Regions from separate parts of the Secundilactobacillus muriivasis genome, predicted to be linked through region 2. Evidence: predicted binding sites of a transcription regulator. Region 2 holds the regulator's gene; each other region holds the start of a gene.

Region 1 (3,168 bases), on a different contig from region 2:
CGCAAACGTCGACTTTAAGCGTGCTGCTTACCGGAGCGGTCTGCTTCGTCGCGTTATTGATGGTCGCGCGGCCGTTGAACCGACTCAAAATTGGGTTAGTGGTGGCGATGGCGGTGTGCTTCGCCGTTGCCGTCCTTTTCATGGGCAAGTTGTTCTCACTAGTTTCATTATTTGACTGGCAACTGGCGCTGTACTACCTACCGCTGTTGGTGACGGTCTATCCGTTCTTCTACCTGGTCCAGGAGCTGTTAGGCAAGCGAGTATTTGCGAAAATCAAGTGGCGTTAGTGGAAAAATACAGAAAAAAGTCACATCTAGTGTTCATGACTAGTTATTAGCGTTATACTGTAATTAAAATAGTTACTAAAACCTAAAAGGAGCGTGGCATGATGGCTGAGTTTGATCAATACAACCGTTGGGAAACCCAAATGAAACAGGTTCGGTTACCGCACTGGCAGGAGTTACCGAAGTTTGATTTATATATGGACCAAGTGGTGGCGTTCGTGAACGATGCAATCGGCTCACTGGGCATTGACCCGATGACGCCAGCCATGATCAATAACTACGTTAAGCACCAGGTGATTATTGCGCCCGTGAAGAAGAAGTACCAGACGATGCAGTTGGCAGATCTGATTTTGATTGGGCTGCTGAAACCGTTGTTCTCAACGGATACGATTCGTCACGGCATCAACCAGGTAACGGCGGGAGACTTCCCCAAGCAGGCGTACGATAACTTCATTGATGTCCTTAATGAAGCGTTGTTACATCTTGGGGAACCGAAGTCGATCACCCCAGCAAAGACGTTGAATGAAAAGTTGATGCAGGTGGCGGTGGATACGATCATTAACCGAATCCAGTCGGAACAGTTATTGAAGATGATCGAAAAACCCGTTCGGAAGCTAAAATAGGGTTCAGTGGTCTAGCAAAAATACAGCTTATGAAAAAAGTTTTGAAATTAACGATAATTTCAAAACTTTTTTATTTTGGCCATCATTCCCGGTGTGACGCGGTTTATTCCAATAATCCGCGTGATTTAAACGATTTTTATGAAAACGGTATCATTTATAGTGATTTGATTCACAAAGTATAGAATTAAGCGTTTTCATTACTGATTTAATCAAGAAAACAGTTGTATACATTGTTGGATTAACGTTTTTAACCAGTCCAATTTTAATGAAAAATCGATGTAAATTGGTTATTTACATTTCAAAAATGTGTGATATGATTATTCATGTGAAAGAGATAACAAAGAACTTTTCATGACGGAGGCCTGAAAATGTTAAAAGAAACCAACTCAAAACCAACGACTAAAACTACTAAAAAGCCCGCAACTATCGCGGAAACGATTGATCAACTTGTTGAAAACGCGCATGACGCACTCTGTGCCATGGACGACTTCACCCAAGAAAAAGTCGACAACATTGTGCACCAAATGGCAATGGCCGGTTTGGATCACCACATGGAACTTGCCAAGTTAGCCTATGAAGAAACTGGCCGTGGGGTCATCGAAGACAAAGCCATCAAGAACATGTTTGCCACTGAAGAAATCTGGAACAGCATTAAGAACGACAAAACGGTCGGTATCATCAACGACGATCACGAACGTCAATTGATCACCGTTGCTGAACCACTGGGGATCATCGCCGGGGTTACCCCCGTAACGAACCCAACGTCAACCACGTTGTTCAAGTCATTGATCGCAGTGAAGACGCGAAACCCAATCATCTTCGCCTTCCATCCACAAGCCCAAAAGTCATCTGCAGCAGCTGCTAAAGTTGTTCGCGACGCTGCCATCGCAGCCGGTGCACCTGAAGGGGTGATCCAATGGATCGAAACGCCTAGCTTGGAAGCCACCCAAACCTTGATGAACCACGAACGGGTTGCCTCAGTTCTCGCAACTGGTGGTCCTGGCATGGTGAAGGCCGCTTACTCAACCGGGAAACCAGCCTTGGGCGTTGGTCCTGGTAACGGTCCAGCTTACATTGAAAAGACCGCTAACATCAAGCGGGCAGTGAACGATATCGTCTTATCAAAGACCTTTGATAACGGGATGGTTTGTGCTTCTGAAAACAGTGCTGTTATTGACGCCGATATCTACGATGACGTAAAGAAGGAAATGAAAGCTCGGAAAGTCTTCTTCATTAAGAAGGCGGACCACAAAGCTTTGGCCGATGCCATGTTTGATCAAAAACGTGGCGGCGTTAAGGGCCCAATTCCTGGGATGTCAGCCGTTGCCATCGCTAAGTTAGCTGGCATTGAAGTCCCAGAAGACACCAAGGTTTTAGCTGCCGAAATCAAAGAAGTCGGCCCTAAAGACTGGTTGTCAGCTGAAAAGCTTTGTCCAGTAATTTCAATCTACAAGGCAGCCGACCACACTGAAGGATTTGCACTCTGTGACCAACTCTTACACTTCGGTGGCCTTGGGCACACGGCGTCAATTCACACCTTGGATGACGATTTGGCAACTCAATTTGGAATTCAAATGAAGGCCAGTCGGGTCCTCGTTAACACGCCATCTGCTATCGGCGGGATTGGGAACATGTACAACGAAATGGTGCCATCATTGACACTTGGGACTGGGTCATGGGGCAAGAACTCCGTTTCCCACAACGTCTCATCATTCGACCTATTAAACATCAAAACAATCGCAAAGCGGCGGAATAATATGCAATGGATCAAACTTCCTCGAGTATACTTTGAAAAGACGTCAGTTCGTTACTTAGGCTCAATGCCTGGCATCAAGAAGGTCTTCATCGTTGCCGATGCAGTCATGATTGAATTGGGCTACGTTGATAAGGTCTTAGGCGAATTGAAGCGTCGCCCAGACGGCATCGAATACCAATTGTTCTCAATTACTGAAACCGACCCAACCACTGATACGGTTGAGAAGGGGACGCAACAAATGAACAATTTCCAACCTGACACGATCATCGCGTTAGGTGGCGGCTCACCAATGGACGCTGCCAAGGGTATGTGGCTCTTCTACGAGCACCCAGACGCAAGTTTCTTCGGTGCTAAGCAGAAGTTCTTGGATATCCGGAAGCGGACTTACAAGTTGGAAAAGCCAAACAAAGCGCAATTTGTTGCCATTCCAACAACCTCTGGGACTGGTTCAGAAGTAACGCCATTCGCCGTTATCACTGACGCCAAGACCCACGTTAAATACCCA
Region 2 (3,168 bases):
CGGCAGTAACGTTCTTCATGCCTTCGTTAACGATTGCTTGGGTCAAAACAGTGGCAGTCGTCGTCCCATCACCAGCGATATCGTTGGTCTTTGAAGCAACTTCGGCAACTAACTTAGCACCGAGGTTTTCAAAGTGATCAGACAATTCAATTGCCTTAGCAATCGTTACCCCATCGTTAGTAATGGTTGGGTTGCCGTATGATTGTTCCAAAACGACGTTACGACCCTTAGGACCAATGGTGGTCTTAACAGTGTCTGCTAATTTATCAACGCCACGTAACATTGCTGAACGCGCGTCTTCAGAAAACTTGAGTTCCTTAGCCATAATTTATCTTCACCTCATAAAATAGTTGTTAATTTAAGTTCAGCGTTTTAAATACTGGATTAGTCGACGACTGCGACAAGATCCTTTTCGTGAACGACCAAGTAAGTTGCGTCCGCGTACTTCACTTCAGTACCGGCGTATTTATCAAACAAGACGGTGTCGCCTTCTTTAACGATTGGCGCAACCTTTTCACCATTATCAAGCACGCGGCCTTCGCCAACGGCAATTACTTTAGCAGTTTGTGGCTTTTCTTGAGCATTGCTTGCAAGTACGATGCCGCCAACAGTCGTTTCTTCTTCTTCTTGTGCTTGTAAAATCACACGGTCTCCTAATGGTTTTAACACTTGAATCCCTCCAATAAATGTAAAGTTTAGCACTGTTAGCACTCACCTAACATAAGTGCTAATCACAAGTACTACTATAAAATTATTCGTTTTCAATTGCAAGTTATTTAACCAAGATATTCCCGAAAAATTCAGTTGTTTTTTAACTCACCCTTGAGAATCAACGCTATCATGGCCTTTTGAGCCGCTAAAAATGGCAACAAAAAAACTGACTAATTCCGGAAAATCCGTTATCAGTCAGTTCAGATTAAGCTTCTTCGTTATAGTGGTCTAAGAAGTAAATTAAAGTTTGTAATTCGTTGGTTAAATCAACGTTTTGAACCCGAACATTGGTTGGTACTGAAACCCGAATTGGGGTAAAGTTCAAGATACCGCGAACACCACCCGCAATTGCTTCATCGGTTGCATCCTGTGCAACCTCAGCGGGCACCGTTAAAATAACGATTTTGATTTGTTGATCGTTCAATTGTTGCCGCAATTCGTTCATTGGATAAATTGGCACACCACTCTTAACGGTGTTTGCCAAATCATCGCGAACATCAAATGCCGCGCTGATTCGCACGTTACTGTTTTGGTGGAAATTAAAGTTGAGCAACGCATTCCCTAAATTACCAACCCCGATTAAAGCTGCGTTAGTCAGCTTATCCTGATTTAAAATCTTCTTGAAAAATTTAAGTAAACTATCAACGTCGTAGCCATAACCCCGTTTACCGAGGGCTCCGAAGTAGGAAAAATCGCGCCGGATCGTTGCCGAATCTACCTTAACGGCTTCGGAAAGTTCGGTCGAGGAAACCCGGGTCTTATCAGCATCCCGTAAGATGTTGAGGTACCGGTAATAGATTGGTAGCCGTTTGGCCGTCGCTTTTGGAATCTTTGTTTCAGTCAAGTTAAATATCCTCCTTGTGAATTTTGGTAACTAAAAATGATCTCAACTTCAATAATAGCTAACCCATTAAATGATTACTGCTTGTGAAATTATCATCCGAGTCAATTGTAGCATAATCATGAAGTTTGTGAAATGATTTTCAATAAAAAACCGGCAACCTCCCCTTACCGACCATGGCAAAAGCGTGTTACTTCAATGATTTCACAAGGTTAATTTTTTATCAAGTTCCCATAGATTGCCTTTAATTCAGCCAATTTCATCCAGTCATTGACAATTGATTGGGGACGTTGTGAAAATAATTGGCCGTTTATATCATGTAATTGACGGTTATTTTTCTTAATTGACTATCAGAATAAAATGTTCGTGAAAGCGCATACTTTACCTAATGATGATTGCTACCCACTTATTGAATTAACCACCCGCTAATTGTTTGATCCACTAGGCCATTTCCCATCCGTTCGGCCAACTTAAGTAAAAACCATGCTATAATTAGAGGATATCCTATATTGTGATTCATTCGAAAGGCAGGCTGATTCAACATGTTATTACAAGTCCAACAAGTGACACGGCGATTCGGTGCCGATACCCTTTTTTCTAATGTCAGCATGGACGTGCCCGAACACGGCCGCGTTGCGCTTGTTGGTCGAAACGGTGCCGGTAAATCGACGCTCATTCGCATGATTACCGAAGGCGAAACCCCGGACGAAGGTCAAATTATTTCTAAACGGGGCATCACGATCGGTTACTTAGCCCAAGATACCGGGCTTGATTCCAACCGCACGATTTGGGAAGAAATGGCCAGCGTCTTCAAGGCCCTTCAGGAACAAGAGGCTAAGTTGCACGAGTTAGAAGAACAGATGAGTGATCCCGACGTCATCAATGACGCTGAGCAATTTGCCCAAATTTCCGCAACCTACGATCAACTACAAACGAACTTTAAAAACCAAAACGGCTACGGCTACCGAGCTGAGATTCGGGGGGTCCTGCACGGTTTCGAATTTGACGAACCCGACTACGACCGCTCCATTACTGAACTATCTGGTGGTCAAAAGACCCAGTTAGCACTCGCCAAGCTATTGCTTGAAAAACGCGACCTTCTGGTACTGGACGAACCGACCAACCACTTGGACGTTGAAACGCTCACCTGGCTTGAAGGCTACATTCAAAGCTACAAAGGCGCCCTACTCATCGTCTCTCATGACCGGTACTTCCTCGACCGCATTGTCACGGAAGTTTACGATATGTCGATTGGGACTCTGACCCACTACCACGGTAACTATTCAAACTACGTTGACCAAAAGGCCGCCCGTCTACAACGGGAATGGAAAGAGTACGAAAAGCAACAGGACAAAATCTCTAAACTCGAAGATTTCGTCAATAAAAACATCGTTCGGGCGTCCACCACTAAGCGGGCTCAAGCTCGACGAAAGCAATTGGCAAAAATGGACCGCTTAGATCGACCAGAAACTGACGATAAAGTAGCCCACTTTGAATTTGTTCCGGACCGACAAAGCGGGAATATCGTGTTAACCGTTGATGATTTAGCAGTTGGCTATTCGCCCGATAACGTCTTGGCTGATCCCGTTAACCTCGATATTAACAAGCATCAAGCG
Region 3 (3,168 bases), on a different contig from region 2:
GTGGTGTTGTACCTGTTGATTCATCGATTAATTGTTAGCCGGGCGACTAAGACTGCCCAACTGGCGGCTTTAGACCAAACGAAGGTGGCACTACTGGCTGCGTTACAACGGTTGGCAGATGAGCGATTTATCACCGATCCCGCAACGTTATTATCGGCCTCGGTAATCCCCGATGGCTGGGGGCGTGGTGTGATGGCTTTCGAATTTATTCTCCGAATGGATGATGTTACGGATGAACAACTACCGCTTGTTCGTCAACGATTAAACCACTTGCTGGCGGAATTTTGTCAGGACGAACACGTTGAATCGGCGGTAGCAGACGGACAATCCGCTTTTCTAGTGACCGACGCTTGGCGCCACACGATTCGAGTTCATCTGGGGGTTGCCTATCTCGTCAACGAAGCGACGATTGAGTACATTCAAGATTTGCGGCGGATGGATGCTTCTCAAATCAATCAAACAGAATAGTTTAGTTAGTTATAGAAGAAAGTGCAAAAAACACGGCAACGGTTATCTCAAATTTGAGGATAACCGTTGCCGTGTTTTTTGTTGAGTAGTTAAGTAATTAGCGTTATTCGAACAGCACCGTGTCATCACTGACTTCAAATGGATGCTCGTGATCAATATGGTCGTAGAACAAGACGCCGTGTAAGTGATCGATCTCGTGTTGGCATACAATTGCTGGATAGTGCTTCAACCGAATCTTGTGGGTTTCACCCGTTGTGTCTTGGTAACGGAGGGTAATGCGGTCATGACGTGGTACGAATCCTGGGACGTCTTTGTCAACTGACAAACAACCTTCGCCTTCCGTCAAAGCCCCGGCTTGGACGGAGTGACTAATAATGACGGGATTAATGATCACGTCGGTAAATGGTGATTTGCCACCATCTTCAGGCGCGGGTACGAGAACGGCGGCCATCATTTTGGAAACGCCAACTTGAGGCGCTGCTAAACCGACGCCAGCACGAAGACCGTACTTTTCGCATTGTTCAGGATCTTGGCTAACCACCAAGTATTCCATCATATCATCTGCCAACTTTTGATCTTCTTCAGAAAGCGGAAAACTGACCTGTGCTGCTTCTTGACGAAGAACTGGATCGCCATCTCTGACGATATCTTTCATTAAAATCAAGACCATTACCTCCGATGTATAAACAAGTACTTAATTAATTAATCTTATCATATCTTCTTTGGAATATGAAATCAAAAAAATGTGATTAAAAACACAAACATTTTTTCAGAAAACGCAATCCCTTGACTGAAAGGCAACTTGGCGAATTTTGCGATATAAAAGTAATGAAAGGGCTTGCATGATTTGTGAAAGCGTGTTAATTTAAGAGTGTAGTTGAGAAAGCAAACGGTTTCAAAAGGACGGCTGACGTCCTGAAACTGAATGCATACAAACGGAAAGGAAAGTGTTAGTTATGGCGAAGAAAACTGGGCATGTGATTGATTTAGCGTCAATTAAAGCCAAGATGAGCGATCCTTATAAGAAAACATTCCAAATTGTGAATGAAAAAGGTGAGATCGTCAATCAAGAACTTTTCGATACTTTTTCAGATGATCAATTAGTTGATTTTATGGAAAAGATGGTTTGGGAACGTGCCTTGCATGAACAAACAATGAACTTCTCTCGTCAAGGTCGGTTAGGCTTCTACGCCCCAACCTTTGGTGAGGAAGCTAGTGAAATGGGTTCAATTGCTGCTTTCAAGGAGCAAGACTTCCTATTCCCAGCCTACCGTGACTTACCACAATTAATTCAACACGGTGCATCCGTTGCCCAAGGCTTCTTATGGTCAAAGGGTAACGCGGTTGGTGATGATTACGGCGACCAACGCAACTGGTTCCCACAAATCATCATTGGTGCGCAATACGTTGAAATGGCCGGTGCCGCTTTAGGTATCAAGAAGAACGGTGAAGAAGATACGGTTGCCTTTGTTTACACTGGTGATGGTGGTACTTCACAGGGTGACTTCTATGAAGGTGTTAACTTTGCATCATCATTCCAAGCTCCCGCAGTCTTCATGGTTCAAAACAACGGCTGGGCAATTTCAGTACCACGTTACAAGCAAACTGCTGCTGAAACCTTGGCTCAAAAGGGTGTTGCTTCAGGTGTTCCAGGTATCCAAGTTGATGGGATGGACGTATTGGCTGTCTACATTGCAACTAAGGAAGCTCGTGAATTCGCTGCTGCCGGCAACGGTCCTGCATTAGTTGAAACTTTAACTTATCGTTTCGGTGCTCACTCAAGTGCCGGCGATGATCCTAGTCGTTACCGGACTAAGGAAGAAGAAAAACCTTGGTTCGATGCCGATCCATTGATTCGGATGAGAAAGATCTTGACCGACAAGGGATTATGGTCACAAGAAAAAGAAGACAAGCTTGTTGATGAATACAAGACCAGCTTCAAGGATGCAATGAAGGAAGCTGAAAATACACCAACGCAATCAGTTGTTGATATGTTGAAGACCACGTTCGAAGAACCAACTCCACAAATCAAAGCTGACATTGCAAGATTCGAAGCAAAGGAGTCGAAGTAACCATGGCTAAATTAACTTACATTAAAGCAATCACAGATGGTTTAGATGTCGTTTTAGGCGAAGATCCAAAAACGTTGATCTTTGGTGAAGACGTTGGTAAAAACGGTGGTGTGTTCCGGACTACCGAAGGCTTACAAGACAAGTACGGCGAAGACCGTGTCTTTGATACCCCGTTAGCTGAATCAGGGATCTTAGGTTTATCAATTGGGTTAGCTGCAACTGGCTGGCGTCCAATTCCTGAAATCCAATTCATGGGCTTTACTTTCGAAGCTGTTGACTCAATTGGTGGTCAAATGGCACGTAACCGTTTCCGTTTCAGCGGCAAACGCGCAATGCCAATCACTGTTCGGACCCCATTTGGTGGTGGTACTCATACTGCCGAAATGCACGCCGACAACTTGGAAAACTACTTCGTAGGGACTCCAGGTTTGCGGGTTGTTACACCAGCTAACCCATATGATGCAAAGGGCATGATCATTTCAGCCGTTGAAAACAACGACCCAGTGCTCTTTATGGAAAACTTGAAGTTATATCGTTCAATGAAGGACGAAATTCCTGAAGGCAAGTACACTGTTCCCCTAGACACCGCTAAGGTTGTTCGTGAGGGTACTGACATCACATTGGTTGC

What was found. The regulator Rex, encoded in region 2, represses fermentation and respiration genes when NADH is low (regulators of the CRP and FNR family bind a similar motif). The targets are predictions, from matches to a motif close to TTGTGAANTANTTCACAA.
Region 1: a site for Rex is predicted at 1,065-1,082, ahead of adhE (bifunctional acetaldehyde-CoA/alcohol dehydrogenase). Genes of this name have one in related genera too.
Region 3: a site for Rex is predicted at 1,212-1,229, ahead of pdhA (pyruvate dehydrogenase (acetyl-transferring) E1 component subunit alpha). Genes of this name have one in related genera too.

The regions. Positions count from the first base shown of each region.
Region 1 is NZ_BAABMI010000013.1:48,900-52,067, forward strand. It holds gene ACYVR3_RS03625 (cation-translocating P-type ATPase) at 1-287, shown strand, start outside; gene ACYVR3_RS03630 (DUF1836 domain-containing protein) at 389-907, shown strand; gene adhE (bifunctional acetaldehyde-CoA/alcohol dehydrogenase) at 1,276-3,168, shown strand, end outside.
Region 2 is NZ_BAABMI010000009.1:24,641-27,808, reverse strand. It holds gene groL (chaperonin GroEL) at 1-325, opposite strand, end outside; gene groES (co-chaperone GroES) at 385-669, opposite strand; gene ACYVR3_RS02215 (redox-sensing transcriptional repressor Rex) at 917-1,555, opposite strand; gene ACYVR3_RS02210 (ABC-F family ATP-binding cassette domain-containing protein) at 2,095-3,168, shown strand, end outside.
Region 3 is NZ_BAABMI010000034.1:29,132-32,299, forward strand. It holds gene ACYVR3_RS09065 (hypothetical protein) at 1-468, shown strand, start outside; gene def (peptide deformylase) at 572-1,132, opposite strand; gene pdhA (pyruvate dehydrogenase (acetyl-transferring) E1 component subunit alpha) at 1,425-2,540, shown strand; gene ACYVR3_RS09080 (alpha-ketoacid dehydrogenase subunit beta) at 2,543-3,168, shown strand, end outside.